Regions from separate parts of the Calidifontibacter indicus genome, predicted to be linked through region 1. Evidence: riboswitches for the same ligand, from Rfam matches in the RefSeq annotation. Region 1 holds a riboswitch; the other holds the start of a gene.
The links. A riboswitch is a leader RNA that binds a small molecule or an ion and turns the genes downstream of it on or off. The one in region 1 is predicted to bind thiamine pyrophosphate.
Positions count from the first base shown of each region.

Region 1 (7,215 bases):
CGGTCGAGGCCACCCAGGTCGTGGTCGTGACCCACAGCGACGAGCTGATCCGGGCACTCGACCCCACCCCGTTCGAGCCTGACGAACCCATCGAGGAGCGCCTGCTCATCGAGCTCTACAAAGACCTCGGTGAGTCGCTGGTGCGCGGGTTCGGCTGGCTCAGCAAGCCGGCGTGGGAGTGGGGCAGCCGGTGAGCACGCGCCGAACCACCTCCGCCGGGTCGGCTGCCTGCATGATCGCCCGCACGAGCGCCACCCCGGCGATGCCGGTCGACATCAGGTCGGCCACGTCGTCGGGGGTGACGTCGCCGATCGCCACCACCGGAAGGCCGGTGGCCGCGACGATCGGCGGGTAGCCCGCGAGCCCGAGTGGCTCGCGGCCGGAGTCCTTGGTCGGCGTACGTCGAAACGGTCCCGCGCCTATGTAGTCGATGTGGTCGGCCTGGAGGTCCGCCCACCGTGCGAGCTCGACGGTGCCCGTGGTGAGCCCGACGACGGCGTCCGGCCCGAGCATGGCCCGGGCCGCGTCGGCGGGCAGGTCGTCGGTGCCCAGATGCACGCCGTGCACCGGGGCACCAGTGCGCGCCGCGGCGAACGCGACGTCGGCGCGGTCATCGACCAGCACCGTCGTCGCTGCGTTCGCCCGATGCACCTCGTCCGCGATCGTCACCACCAGAGCAAGCAGTGCGCGGGTGTCGAGCTGCTTCGCGCGCACCTGCACCACCCCGGCCCCAGCGGCCGCAGCGGCCGCAGCCACCTCGACGGTGCGTCGGTCGGTGCCCGAGGTCACCAGGTAACACCGCAGGTCGAGCAGACGTCTCGTCACCACTTCGCCTGCCGCGCAATCGTTGTCGCGTCGAGGGTGTGGAGGTTGTCGACGAGCGCCACCCGGAACGACCCGGGACCGTGCTCGGTCGCCGCTGCGTGTTCGGCGGCGACGGTCAGCCAGACGGTCGCGGTCAACGCCGCATCGAAGGGGTCGGCCACCGTGGAGCAGGCCGCCGTGAGCGCACCGAGCAGGCAACCCGTGCCGGTCACCCGGGTGAGCAGGGGCACCCCGTTGTGCACCCTGACCACGCGCGACCCATCCGTGATCACGTCGGGTTGGCCGGACACTGCGACCGTGCAACCGGCCTGTGCGGCCACGAGCTGCGCCGCCGACTCCACCTCCATCGAGCCCAACACGCTGTCCGGGCCGGTCGCCCCGCCGTCACCTCCGGCCAGGACGGACACCTCCGATGCGTTACCGCGCACGATCGTCGGTCGATGCCGGATCAGGTTGAGCGCCAGCGTGGTTCGCACCGGTGCCGGACCGACCGCCACCGGGTCGAGCACCCACGGCAGGTGCTTCTCGCGAGCCGTGGCGACGGTGGGCAGCACGGCTCGCGTGGCCTCGTCGGACAGCATGCCGAGGTTGACCAGCAATGCGTCGGTGCCCTGGACCAGGGCCGGCGCCTCCGCTAGCGTGGCGGTCATCAACGGCCGGGCGCCGGCAGCCAGCAGCCCGTCGGCCACCAACTGAGCCACCGCCGGCCCGACGATGCAGTGCACCAGCGGATCACGCCCGCGGGTCTTCTCGATCACCGCGGCGATGGTCTCAGGCTGCACCGACGACCTCCTTCGGCACGAGCGGCTCGGCGGGCTGCAGCGTCGTGGCCGGTGTACGGCGCGAGCCGCACCACGCGACCAGGACGCCCGCGAGCACCAGCAACGCGACCACCGCCGTCCGCCGACCGACCGCGTCCTGCACCTGGGGGAGATAGAACGGGTTCAGCGCGGGCAGCAGGATCGACAGGCTGTACGCGGTGCCGTAGCCGGTCGAGCGGATTCCCGCCGGAAATCCCTCCGCGAGGTAGGCGCCCACCGGTCCGTAGCCGCACACGGTAACTGCCTGCAAGGCAGTCGCTGCCAGCAGCGCCGACAGCAGTGATCCGGTTGCGTTGAGCGCCAACCAGATCGGCGGTGCGGCCAACGCGGCCAGCACGCCCCAACCCGCGAAGAAGCGGCGCCGGCCGGCGAGTGTCGACAGGTGTCCGGTGCAGGCCATGACGGCCGCCTGGCCCACAGCGGCGACCCCGGCGATGAGAGCGACCTGCGTGGGGTCGAACCCGGCTCCGCCGAGCCCGGCCGGCAGGGCCACGACGACGAGGTTCGTCATGATCCACAGCCCGCTCATCAGCCCGAAGAGTTGCCAGAACGTGCGCGCACTCGTACCGACGAGCAGGGCGCGCAGCCCGATCCGCTCGATGCCGGGCGCCTCACGGTCGGTGACCTGGCGCCGGTAGAAGGCGAGCATTCCGAGGGAGGCGATCGCACCGCCGAGGAATGCGATCCGCCAACCCCAAGCGGCGTACGCGTCGGGATCGATGCGCAGTGCTGCCCAGGTGAGCAGGGCGATGGTGGCCTGGGCGAGTGGCGCCATCGCCATGATCAGGCCGGAGACGAGGCCGCGTCGGCGCGCGGGCGACCACTCCATCGCCAACGGGATTGCGGCGGAATACTCGCCCGCGATGAACACACCTGCGACGAAACGCAGCGCGAGGATCCACCACATCGCCCCGGCCCCGACCACCGCGTACGGCGGCGTCGCCGCGATGCCGAGGCTGCACAGCGCCGTACCCGCGATGGCCCACCGCGTCGTGCGGGCGCGGCCGAACCGGTCGCTGATCCGCCCGAAAACCCAGCCGCCGACCGGGCGACCGAGAAGCATCGCCATGACGACGAGCGTCGCGCTGCCGGCCGCCGCGTGCGGTCCGGCGAGCCGGGGGAGCGCTGGTGCGAGTGCGACCAGCGGAAGGAAGATGTGCACCTGGTCCACGAAGTTGCCGACGATGCCTCCGCGCAGCGCGGCGAGGCGCTGCGGGCAAGCTTCGGGGGTCGTTGCGTGGCCGTTCCCGGCCGGGCTCACTGCGGCGGACGGACGTAGACGGATGCACCGAGTTCGACGAACTCCCGCGACTTCGCAGCCATCCCCTCGAGCAGGCCGGCGTGGTTGTCGCGGATGTCCTGACTGATCCGCATCGAGCAGAACTTCGGCCCGCACATCGAGCAGAAGTGCGCGGTCTTCGCGCCTTCGGCCGGAAGGGTCTCGTCGTGGAACGCGATCGCGGTGTCCGGGTCGAGTGAGAGCGCGAACTGGTCGTGCCACCGGAATTCGAAGCGCGCCTTCGACAGTGCGTCGTCGCGCGTGCGTGAGCCCGCGTGTCCCTTCGCGACGTCCGCCGCGTGGGCCGCGATCTTGTAGGTGATGACGCCGGTCTTCACGTCGTCGCGGTTCGGCAGTCCGAGGTGCTCCTTCGGCGTCACGTAGCAGAGCATCGCGGTGCCGTGCTGGGCGATCACGGCGGCGCCGATCGCCGACGTGATGTGGTCGTAGCCGGGTGCGATGTCGGTGACCAACGGTCCTAGCGTGTAGAACGGCGCGCCGTCGCACCAGTCCTGCTGCAGCTGAACGTTTTCCGGGACAAGATCGAGCGGCACGTGGCCCGGCCCCTCGACCATGACCTGCACGTCGTGGGTCCATGCGCGACGGGTGAGTTCGGCGAGGGTGCGCAACTCGGAGAGCTGGGCCTCGTCGTTGGCGTCGGCCACCGAGCCGGGGCGCAGACCGTCGCCCAGGCTGAACGCGATGTCGTACTGCGCGAAGATCTCGCACAGCTCGTCGAAGTGGGTGTAAAGGAACGATTCCTCGTGGTGCGCGAGACACCAACCGGCCATGATCGAACCGCCGCGGCTGACGATGCCCGTCACGCGCTGCGCGGTCAGCGGCACGTAGCGCAGCAGCACCCCGGCGTGGATCGTCATGTAGTCGACGCCCTGCTCGGCCTGCTCGATCACCGTGTCCCGAAAGACCTCCCAGCTGAGGTTCTCGGCGCGTCCGTCGACCTTTTCCAGCGCCTGGTAGATCGGCACCGTGCCGATCGGCACGGGCGAGTTGCGCACGATCCACTCCCGGGTGGTGTGGATGTCGTCGCCGGTCGACAGGTCCATCACCGTGTCGGCGCCCCACCGGGTCGCCCAACTGAGCTTGGCCACCTCTTCCTCGATCGAGGAGGTCACCGCGGAGTTGCCGATATTGGCGTTGACCTTGGTGAGGAACCGTCGGCCGATGATCATCGGCTCCGACTCGGGGTGGTTGACGTTCGCCGGGATGATCGCGCGCCCGGCGGCCACCTCGCGCAGCACGAGGTCGACGTCGACGTTCTCGCGGAGCGCGACGTAGCGCATCTCCGGGGTCACCCTGCCCTGGCGGGCGTAGTGCATCTGGGTGACCGTGCGGCCGTCCATGGCGCGCAACGGCTTTCGCTTCGCACCGCGCCATTCGTCGGACGCCGCCCCGCGCCGCACCGCCGACCGGCCGTCGTCGTGCAGCGTGCGTTCGCGCCCGCCGTACTCGACCACGTCGTCGCGGTCGGCGATCCAGTCGGCACGCAGCGCCGGCAGCCCGACGGACGGATCGCTGCCCGGACCCGCCGTGCGGTAGACGTGCACGTCGGCATTGGGTCCGTCGGGGGAGTCGTCGAGACTGATCGCAGTGACGGGCACGCGGATGTCGCCCTCGACGAGGTGGTGCAGATGATGCTTGGGATGGATCTCGGACATCGAGAAATCCTCACTTCCTTCGCCGGCATGACCCGGGCAGGTTCGGACGGTCCGAGTGGCATCAACTCGATCTCAGCCCTCTGCCGAGGGCTCCCGTGTGGGTGTGATCAACGTAACCCAGATCGGGGGAGCGTTCTACGGTGGGGTCATGCGACGTCCCCCGGCAGTGGTGACCGTGGCCGGCAGCGACCCCAGCGGCGGCGCCGGTCTGCAGGCCGACCTGAAGACCATCGGCGCACTCGGTGGATACGGAATGGCGGTGGTGACCGCGTTGACCGCGCAGAACACCCACGGTGTCGACGCCGTTCACGCTGTTCCTGCCGATTTCGTTGCAGCGCAGTTTGATTCACTGGTCACTGATGTTCGTATCGACGCTGTGAAGACCGGCATGCTTGCATCGGCCGCCGTCACGGACGTCGTCTGCGAGTTCGTGCGATCGGGCCTGTCGCGTGGAACGTGCGTGGTCGTCGACCCGGTGATGGTGTCGACCAGTGGGCATCGCCTCATGGCTCCGGACGCGTTGGACGCGATGCGGCGTCTGGTCGGCTGCGCGAGCATCGTGACGCCCAACCTGGCCGAGGCGGCCGCACTGCTCGGCGAGGCCGAGGCGGGTGACGAGCGGGCCATGGTGACGCAGGGGCGGCGGCTGCTCGACCTCGGCGTCGGGGCGGTGCTGATGAAGGGCGGCCATCTGGCGGGTGACCCGGTCGACGTCCTGATCAGCGCGGACACGGTGGAGCGGTTTGCGCAGCAGCGGGTCGCGACGCGCAACACGCACGGAACGGGGTGCGCGCTGTCGGCGGCGCTCGCCACCATGCATCCGCAATTGGGGTCGTGGTCGCAGGCCGTCGCGGCGGCGAAGACCTGGCTCACCGAGGCGTTGCGCCAGGCGGATCGGCTCGAGATCGGGGCGGGTGCGGGCCCGGTGCACCACCTGCACCGGTGGTGGTGAGGTCAGTGGCGCCGCCCGACCGCTCGGCGCACCCGCCTGGCCGGTCGGCGGGTTCGTCGACGACGTCATGGTGACCGGGGCCACAGCCGGGCCATAATCGCGCCATGAGTTCGTACGTGGAGCAGTACCGGCGCAGCATGTCCGGCCCGGAGGGGTTCTGGCTGGATGCCGCGGAGGCGGTCGATTGGTTCCGCAAGCCGAAGAAGGCGCTGGACGACCAGCAGCCGCCGTTCTACCGCTGGTACCCCGACGGGCAGCTCAACATCTGCTACAACGCGCTCGACCGGCACGTGATCAAGGGTGACGCCGACCGCACAGCGCTCATCTACGACAGCCCCGTCACAGACACCAAGCGCAGCTACTCCTACGCCGAACTGCTCGACCTCGTCGGTCGTGCCGCAGGAGTGCTGCGCGCACTCGGTGTCGAGCGCGGCGACCGTGTCGTGGTCTACCTGCCGATGGTGCCCGAAGCGATCGTCACGATGCTCGCGTGCGCTCGCATCGGAGCCGTGCATTCGGTGGTGTTCGGCGGCTTCGCACCGGCCGAACTCGCCACCCGCATCGACGATGCTCAACCGAAGGTGATCGTCACCGCCTCGTGCGGGGTCGAGCGTTCCCGCGTGGTGCCGTACAAGCCGATGGTCGACGATGCGATCGAGCGCGCGCAGCACAAGCCCGAGCGGGTGCTTCTCGTGCAGCGGCCGCAGCTCGAGGCCGAGATGGGCGAGCGCGACATCGACTGGGCGACGGCGATGAAGCCCGGCGCGGTCGAGCCGGCCGGCTGTGAGTCGATGCTCGCGACCGACCCGCTCTACGTGCTCTACACCTCCGGGACCACCGGTAAGCCCAAGGGCATCGTGCGCGACCACGGCGGCTACACGGTCGCGCTGCAGTGGTCGATGACCAACGTCTACGGCATGTCGCCTGGGGAGGTGTGGTTCACCGCGTCCGACGTCGGGTGGGTCGTCGGGCACTCCTACATCGTCTACGCGCCGCTGATCGCCGGGTGCACCACGGTGCTGTTCGAAGGCAAGCCCGTCGGCACGCCCGATGCCTCCACCTTCTGGCGGATCATCGCCGAGAACGACGTGAAGGCGTTGTTCACCGCGCCGACCGCCTTCCGTGCGATCAAGAAGGAAGACCCCGACGGCGCACTCGTGGCCGGGCACGATGTGTCGGGGTTCCGCACCCTGTTCATGGCCGGTGAGCGGCTCGACCCCGACACCTGGCAGTGGGCCACCGACAAGCTCGACGTGCCGGTCATCGACAACTGGTGGCAGACCGAGACCGGATGGCCGATCGCCTCCAACCTGGTGGGCCTCGAGCCGTTGCCGATCAAACCGGGTTCGGCCACCGTGCCGGTGCCGGGCTACGACGTGCAGATCCTCGACAGCCAGGGGCAGCAGGCGCCGGCCGGCACCGAGGGCGCCGTCTGCATCAAGCTGCCCTTGCCCCCGGGGACGCTCCCGACCTTGTGGCAGGACGATGCGCGGTACGAGTCGTCGTACCTGTCGGCCTACCCGGGCTACTACCTCACCGGCGACGGCGGCTACCTCGACGACGACGGCTACCTGTTCGTGCTCGGCCGCACTGACGACGTGCTCAACGTCGCCGGCCACCGGCTGTCGACCGGCGGCATCGAGGCAGCACTCGCCGGGCATC
Region 1 is NZ_QTUA01000001.1:1,765,311-1,772,525, forward strand. It holds gene DFJ65_RS08415 (AAA family ATPase) at 1-194, shown strand, start outside; gene DFJ65_RS08420 (thiamine phosphate synthase) at 160-825, opposite strand; gene thiM (hydroxyethylthiazole kinase) at 822-1,607, opposite strand; gene DFJ65_RS08430 (MFS transporter) at 1,597-2,907, opposite strand; gene thiC (phosphomethylpyrimidine synthase ThiC) at 2,904-4,601, opposite strand; TPP riboswitch at 4,599-4,708, opposite strand; gene thiD (bifunctional hydroxymethylpyrimidine kinase/phosphomethylpyrimidine kinase) at 4,750-5,553, shown strand; gene DFJ65_RS08445 (acetate--CoA ligase) at 5,658-7,215, shown strand, end outside.

Region 2 (7,215 bases), 1.6 Mb from region 1:
GGTCGGCGACCGTGAGCGCCTCGTCGTGGTCGTGCGTGACCAGCAGCGCGGTGGTGCCGGTAGCCACCAGAATCGTCCGCAGATCGGCCGCGAGGCGCTCGCGCAGGTCGCGGTCGAGCGCCGACAGCGGCTCGTCGAGCAGCAACAACCGCGGACGCGGCGCCAGGGCTCGCGCCAGCGCAACGCGCTGCTGCTGGCCACCGGACAACGTGCTGACCCGACGCTTCGCATAGCCGCCGAGCCCGACGAGATCGAGCAGTTCGGCCACCCGCGCCGCCCGGTCGCCGCGCGAAACTCCTTGCCGGCGTAGCGGATAGGCGATGTTGCCGGCCACGTCGAGGTGGTCGAAGAGTTGGCCGTCCTGGAACATCAGGCCGAACCCGCGCTTGTGGGTCGGCACCGCGGTGACGTCCGCGCCGGCGAACCGCACCGTGCCCGACTGCACCGTCTGCAGGCCCGCGATGACCCGCAACAGGGTCGACTTGCCGCACCCCGACGGGCCGAGCACCGACAACACCTGCCCGACGGCGAGATCGAGATCGACCGCGTCGACGGCGACCTGCTCGCCGAACCGCACGGTCACGTCGTCGACCACCAGACCTTGCGTCATCTCACCAACCTCCCGAGCGACCACGCAGCCGCTCCACCACGGTCATGATCACGGCCGTCACCGTCGCCAGGATGACGGACGCCGCCAGCGCCATCCCGAAGTAGTCCTCACCGGGGTGCCCGATGAGTTGGTAGATGACGACGGGCAGCGTCGGATTCGTCGGCCGCGCAAGGAAACTCGTGGCGCCGAACTCCCCCAGAGCGACCGCGTACGCGAAGCCGATCGCGGCCAGCAGCGGACGCAGCAACACCCGGCGGTCGACGTCCCAGAACACCCGCCACGGCCCCGCGCCGAGAGCGGCCGCGGCCTCGCGTTGCCGCGGGTCGACCGATCGCAACGCGGGCGCCACCACCCGCACGACGAGCGGCAGGGCGACCAGCGCCTGCGCGATCGGCACCAGCAGCGGCGCCGACCGCAGGTCGAGTGGGGGCTCGTCGAGCGCGATGAGGAAGCCGAAGCCGACGGTGACCGCGGAGATGCCCAGCGGCAGCATGAAGGTGGCGTCGAGCGCGGCCAGTACGCGCCGTCCGCCGGCGGAGTCGGCGCGCCGGGTGATGACGAAGCTGACCAGCAGCCCGAGCAGCACCGCGATGAGCGTCGCGTCGACGGCCGCCCGGATCGAGGTGAGCAGCGCCTGCCAGACCGTCACCTGCAGGGTCGGCACCGAGCCCACCTCGGTGAGCCGCCGGTAGTGGTCGAGGCCCCACCCGTCGCCGACCTGCAGCGAGCGCAGCACCAGCGTGACCAGCGGCGCGAGCACGAACAGGCAGGCGGCGGTGGTGATGAGCAGGTGGGGCAGGTCGGCGCGGCGGACGCGTTGACGGGCGCCGTTGCCACGCAGGCGATTCGGGCTGCCGGCGGTGAGTCGCTCGGTGAGGAGCAGCAGCGTGATCACGACGGCGGCCTGCAACAGGCTGAGCACCGCCGCGGCCTGCAGGTCGAGGAAGTTGGTGGTGAGCAGGTAGATCTCGGTCTCGACGGTCGAGTAGCGCACGCCGCCGAGTGTCAGCACCACGCCGAACGACCCGGCGCAGAACAGGAAGACCACCATCGCGGCCGACACGATCGCCGGACGCAGCGCGGGCAGCGTCACCGTGCGCAGCACCGTCCAGGGACCCGCGCCGAGCGCGGCCGCGGCCTCGGCCTGGCGCGGGTCGAGCGACTGCCAACGTCCGCCGACGGTGCGCACGACGACCGCGATGTTGAAGAAGACCAGCGCGGCGAGGATGGCCTGCCAGGAGCCGTCCCAGCCGAGGAACCCCAGCGGCCCGGACTTCGCGAGCAGGCTGCGGAAGGCAATGCCGACGACCACGGTCGGAAGCACGAACGGCATCACCAACAGCCCGCGCACCAGCCCGGTGAGCGGCAGCGCGAGGCGGTAGGTCACGTAGGCGATCGGCACCCCGAGCAGCACGGTGATCGCGGTGCCGAGCGTGCTGATCCAGAGCGTGAACCACAGCACCCGACCGGTGCGCGGGCGGCTCAGCACCTCCAGCGCGGGGCCGAGGGTCCACCGGCCGTCGGGGTGGAGGCCCCGGGCGATCATCGCGGCCACGGGCAGCAGGAAGAACACCGCCAGGAAGGCGAGTGGGATCAGTGCTGCGAGCGCCGGGAGGAGCGTTCGCCCGGGGCGTCGACGCATGTCAGCCGGAGACGGTGTCCTGCCACTCGCGCAGCCACTTGTCGCGATTGGCGGTGATCTTGGCCGGGTCGACCTCGAGGGTCTTGTCCGGCACGGTGACGGCCGCCTTCCACTGCGCCGGGATCGCGACCGCCGGGTCGACCGGGAAGACGTACATGTTGGCCGGCATCGAGGCCTGGAAGGTCTTGCCGAGCAGGAAGTCGATGAACGCCTGCGCACCGGGCTCGTTCTTCGCGCCCTTCAGCACGCCGGCGTACTCGACCTGACGGAAGCACGAGTCGGTCATCGCCGAGGTGGTGGCCTTGCCGTCCTTGACGGTGTCGGCCGGAGACGTGTTGTAGGACAACACGATCGGACGGCTGCCCTTGCCACCGCCGGCGGTGTAATCGACGCTCCACGCGTCGCTCCAGCCGCTGGTCACCTTCACCCCGTTGGCCTTGAGCTTCTTCCAGTAGTCCTGCCACCCGTTGTCGCCGTACTTCGCGATCGTGGCCAGCAGGAAGGCCATGCCGGGCGACGAGGTGGCCGCGCCGGGGGTGACGAAGAGATCCTTGTACTCGGGCTTGGTGAGGTCGTCGAGCGAGTTGGGCTTCGCCTTCTTGTGGGCGGCGAACCACGCGTCGTCGACGTTGACGCACACGTCGCCGAAGTCGATCGGGGTCAGCGATTTGGCCGCCTCACCGGTGAGCGCGTACTTGTCGGCGCCCTGTGGCAGCTTCGCCGAGGTGTACGGCGTGAGCGCGCCGGCGTCCACGACACGCGAGGCGAAGGTGTTGTCGATACCGAAGACGACGTCGCCGGTGGGGTTGCCCTTGGCGAGCACGACCGAGTTGGCCAGCTTGCCGGCGTCACCCGATGCGAGCACCTGCACCTGGTAGCCGGTCTCCTTGGTGAACTGGGCGAGCAGTTCCTTGGGCGCGACGAACGAGTCGTGCGTGACCAGTCGGACGGTGGTCTGCTTCGGCGCGCTCGACCCACCGGCCGAGCTGCCGGACGAGCTCGCGGACGAGGTGTCGGAGCCGGAGTCGCCGGTCGTCGAACATGACGCGAGCGAGACGGAGAGCACGCCGGCCACGGCGGCGACGAGAACTGTGCGGGACGTTCGGAACAACGGATCCTCCTCGGGATGCAAGGAGGGGCTCGACTTCCTACACCGGTACTAACCGGATCAGGTTCGAGGGTCTGCGGCCCTCTGCCGCACTCTCAGCGCACCGTGCGCTCCCCTGTCGTTTCCACCACAGACGCTACACGGTCACGCCCGCGGCAAAACATGGCAGGCTCGGAGGTGAAGAAATGACGACCGGCCATCGGGGCCGCTGACAGGAGGAACGAATGGGATCCGTGGTGTGGAAGGTGATCGCCGCCGTCGCAGGTGTCGCGGCGACGAAGGTCGCGTCGAAGGCGACGACGGCCGGCTGGCAGGCGGCCACCGGCAACCCGGCACCGGTCGGCAAGCACGACCCCAACTACAACGCCAAGCAGATCGCGGTCTTCACGCTCGTGTCGGCCGCCGTGGCGCAGGGTCTGCGTGCCCTCGCCGAGCGCAAGGCTGCCGACTACTACACCAAGTCGGCCGGCCACCCGCCGCAGGTCGTGGCCAAGGAGCGCGAGAAGGCGGTGGCGAAGGCCGCCAAGGCCTGAACGCCGTCCGCCCGGTCGAAGGGCGCTCCTGCATCGGCGGGAGCGTCCTTCGCGCAAGCCGCCCCCAGTGAAAGATCGCTGCTGTCCTGACAACAGCAATCTTTCACTGGGGCCGCCCGGCGTCTGCGGGGAAGTCGCTCAGTCGGCCCAGCTGCGCCCGCGGCCGGGGATCTCGTCGAAGACCAGCCAGGTGCGGGTGCCGATGACGCCCGGGATCGCCTGGATGCGTTCGAGCACGAGGGTGCGCAACGCGGCGTTGTCGGGGGCGTGCACCTGCACCAGCACGTCGAACTCCGAACCCATGAGCGAGATCCGATCGAGGTACGCAAGCTCGGCCAGGGCCGCGCTCACGGCCCGCCAGGTGTTCTGCTCGATGTTGATCGCGACATAGGCGGTGGTGGTGAGGCCCGCGGTCGCCGGGTCGATCGAGATCGTGAACCCGGTGATCACCCCGCGTTCGCGCAGCCGCTCGATGCGGGCGTACGCGCCGGCTCGGCTCAGGTGCAGCCGCTCGGCGAGGGCGCGCACCGAGATGCGGGAGTCTTCGGCGAGGGCGGCGAGGATGCGTCGGTCGACCGCGTCGAGGTCGGCTGCCGAACGTCCAGCCGACCCAGTCGTGGCAACCTCACCCCTGGACGATCTGCCCTCTGCCGCTGGATTCATGAACCGATTGTCCACCAATCTGCGACAAACTTGAGCCAATCGCCACGACTGGAAGACGATGGTGTGATGCGGGACACACTCCATGAGACGTCGGTCGAGGCGCTGCTGCCCTCGCCCCGCCCGGTGCAACTGCTCGATCCGACGGGTGCGCCGGTCGAGCAATCGGGCACCCGTCGCCCCTACGCGATGCCGTCGGCCGACCGACTGCAGGACGTCTGGCGGCACATGGTGCTCGGACGCCGGTTCGACCTGCAGGCGACCGCGCTCACCAAGCAGGGGCGGCTGGCCGTCTACCCCTCCTCGCGCGGTCAGGAAGCCTGCCAGGTGGGCGCGATCCGCAGCCTCACCGCCCGCGACTGGGTGTTTCCGACCTACCGCGAGTCGATGGCCCTGGTCACCCGCGGCATCGACCCGGCCGAGGTGCTCGCCCTGCTGCGCGGCAGCGCGCACTGCGGCTACGACCCGTTGGCGCAGCGCACCGCGGCCCAGTGCACACCGCTGGCCACTCAGTTGGTGCATGCCGCCGGCACCGCCTACGGCCTGAAGCGGCGCGGCGAAGACTGCGTCGCGCTCGGATTCATCGGCGACGGCGCGACCAGCGAGGGCGACTTCCACGAAGCGCTCAACTTCGCCGCGGTGTTCGACGCGCCGGCGATCTTCTTCGTGCAGAACAACAAGTACGCGATCAGCGTGCCGCTGTCGAAGCAGACCAAGGCACCGTCGTTGGCCTACAAGGCAATTGGCTACGGCGTGGCCTGCGAGCAGGTCGACGGCAACGACCCCGCCGCCGTCATGGCCGTGATGGACGCGGCGCTCGACCACTGCCGCTCGGGCCGCGGACCGTTCCTCATCGAGGCGCACACCTACCGCCTCGACGCGCACACCAACGCCGACGACGCGAGCCGCTACCGCTCCGGCGACGAGGTGACCGCGTGGCTCGAACGCGACCCGATCGCCCGACTGGAGGCCTACCTGCGCGCGTCCGGCCTGCTCAACGACGACCAGGCGAACGCCGTGCGGCAGGAGGCCGAGGCGCTTGCCACCGACCTGCGCGATCGGATGAACACCGACCCCGAGGTCGACCCGATGTCGTTGTTCGACAACGTTTTCGCGTCGCCCACACCGCAGGTCGCCGAGGCCCGCGCGATGGTCGAGGCAGAGATGCATGCCGAGATGCAGGCAGCCGAAGAGGTGACCCGATGACCACGATCGACGCTCCCGCGCCCGCGGTGGCCGGCCCCACCACCCTCACCTTCGCGAAGGCGATCAACCAGGCACTGCGCGATGCGATGACCGCCGACGACGACGTGCTCGTCTTCGGCGAAGACGTCGGCACCCTCGGCGGTGTCTTCCGCGTCACCGACGGCCTCACCCGCGACTTCGGCGAAGACCGCTGCTTCGACACCCCGCTGGCCGAGTCGGGCATCGTCGGCTTTGCGATCGGGCTCTGCTACACCGGTTTTCGGCCGGTGGTCGAGATGCAGTTCGACGCGTTCGCCTACCCGGCGTTCGAGCAGATCGCCTCGCACGTCGCGAAGATGCACAACCGCACCGGCGGCAAGGTGACGCTGCCGATGGTCATCCGGGTGCCCTACGCCGGCGGCATCGGCGGAGTGGAGCACCACTGCGACTCCAGCGAGGGCTACTACGCCCACACGCCCGGCCTGAAGGTCTACACGCCCGCCACCCCGCAGGACGCCTACTGGATGCTGCGCGAGGCGATCGCCGACCCCGACCCGGTGATCTTCATGGAGCCGAAGGCCCTCTACTGGAGCAAGGCCGAGGTCGACACCTCCAGCCCGGTCGAGCCGGTCGGCCGGGCGGCCGTCCGTCGCCCCGGCAAGGAGGTCACGCTCATCAGCTACGGACCGTCGGTTCCGTTGGCGCTCAAGGCCGCCGACGCGGCCGAGCAGGAGGGCTGGGACGTCGAGGTGATCGACCTGCGCAGCATCGTGCCGCTCGACGACGAGACCGTGCTGGCATCGGTGCGGCGCACCGGACGCTGCGTGGTCGTGAGCGAGGCCCAGGGGTTCGCCGGGGTGGCCGGCGAGCTCGCCTCGCGCATCTCCGAGCGCTGCTTCCACTCGCTCGAGGCACCCGTGTTGCGGGTGAGCGGCCTGCCGACGCCCTACCCGGCGCCGATGCTCGAGCACACCTACCTGCCCGGCGTCGACCGCATCCTCGACGCCATCGACCGGCTGCAGTTCGACGACCAGCCCGATACGACGTTCAGCGAGGGCGCCCGTGGCTGAGTTTGTCTTCACCCTCCCCGCCCTTGGTCCCACGAAGTTCTCCGCTCGTTCCTCGCTCCGATACGTCGCGGGGACCCCGAAGGCAGTGTGCTGTGGCTGAACGCATCTTCAACCTTCCCGATCTCGGCGAGGGCCTGACCGAGGCCGAGATCGTCGAGTGGCTGGTCGACGACCGCGCCGACGTGAGCATCGACCAGAACGTCGTGGTCGTCGAAACCGCCAAGGCCACCGTCGAGGTGCCGATCCCCTACGCCGGCACCGTCGCCACCCGGCACGGTGCGCCCGGCGACACCGTTGCGGTCGGCGCACCCCTGATCACCGTGTCGAGCGGTGCACCGGCAATTTCCGGCGCGCCTGCCGACTCCGGCGCGCCGGCCGACGAAGGCTCGGGCGCCGTGCTCATCGGC
Region 2 is NZ_QTUA01000001.1:129,499-136,713, forward strand. It holds gene DFJ65_RS00580 (ABC transporter ATP-binding protein) at 1-610, opposite strand, end outside; gene DFJ65_RS00585 (ABC transporter permease) at 612-2,252, opposite strand; gene DFJ65_RS00590 (thiamine ABC transporter substrate-binding protein) at 2,254-3,363, opposite strand; TPP riboswitch at 3,381-3,487, opposite strand; gene DFJ65_RS00595 (DUF4235 domain-containing protein) at 3,585-3,893, shown strand; gene DFJ65_RS00600 (Lrp/AsnC family transcriptional regulator) at 4,032-4,556, opposite strand; gene pdhA (pyruvate dehydrogenase (acetyl-transferring) E1 component subunit alpha) at 4,623-5,759, shown strand; gene DFJ65_RS00610 (alpha-ketoacid dehydrogenase subunit beta) at 5,756-6,808, shown strand; gene DFJ65_RS00615 (dihydrolipoamide acetyltransferase family protein) at 6,901-7,215, shown strand, end outside.
Region 2: linked by a shared signal. The riboswitch ahead of DFJ65_RS00590 (thiamine ABC transporter substrate-binding protein) and the one ahead of thiC (phosphomethylpyrimidine synthase ThiC) in region 1 are both predicted to bind thiamine pyrophosphate.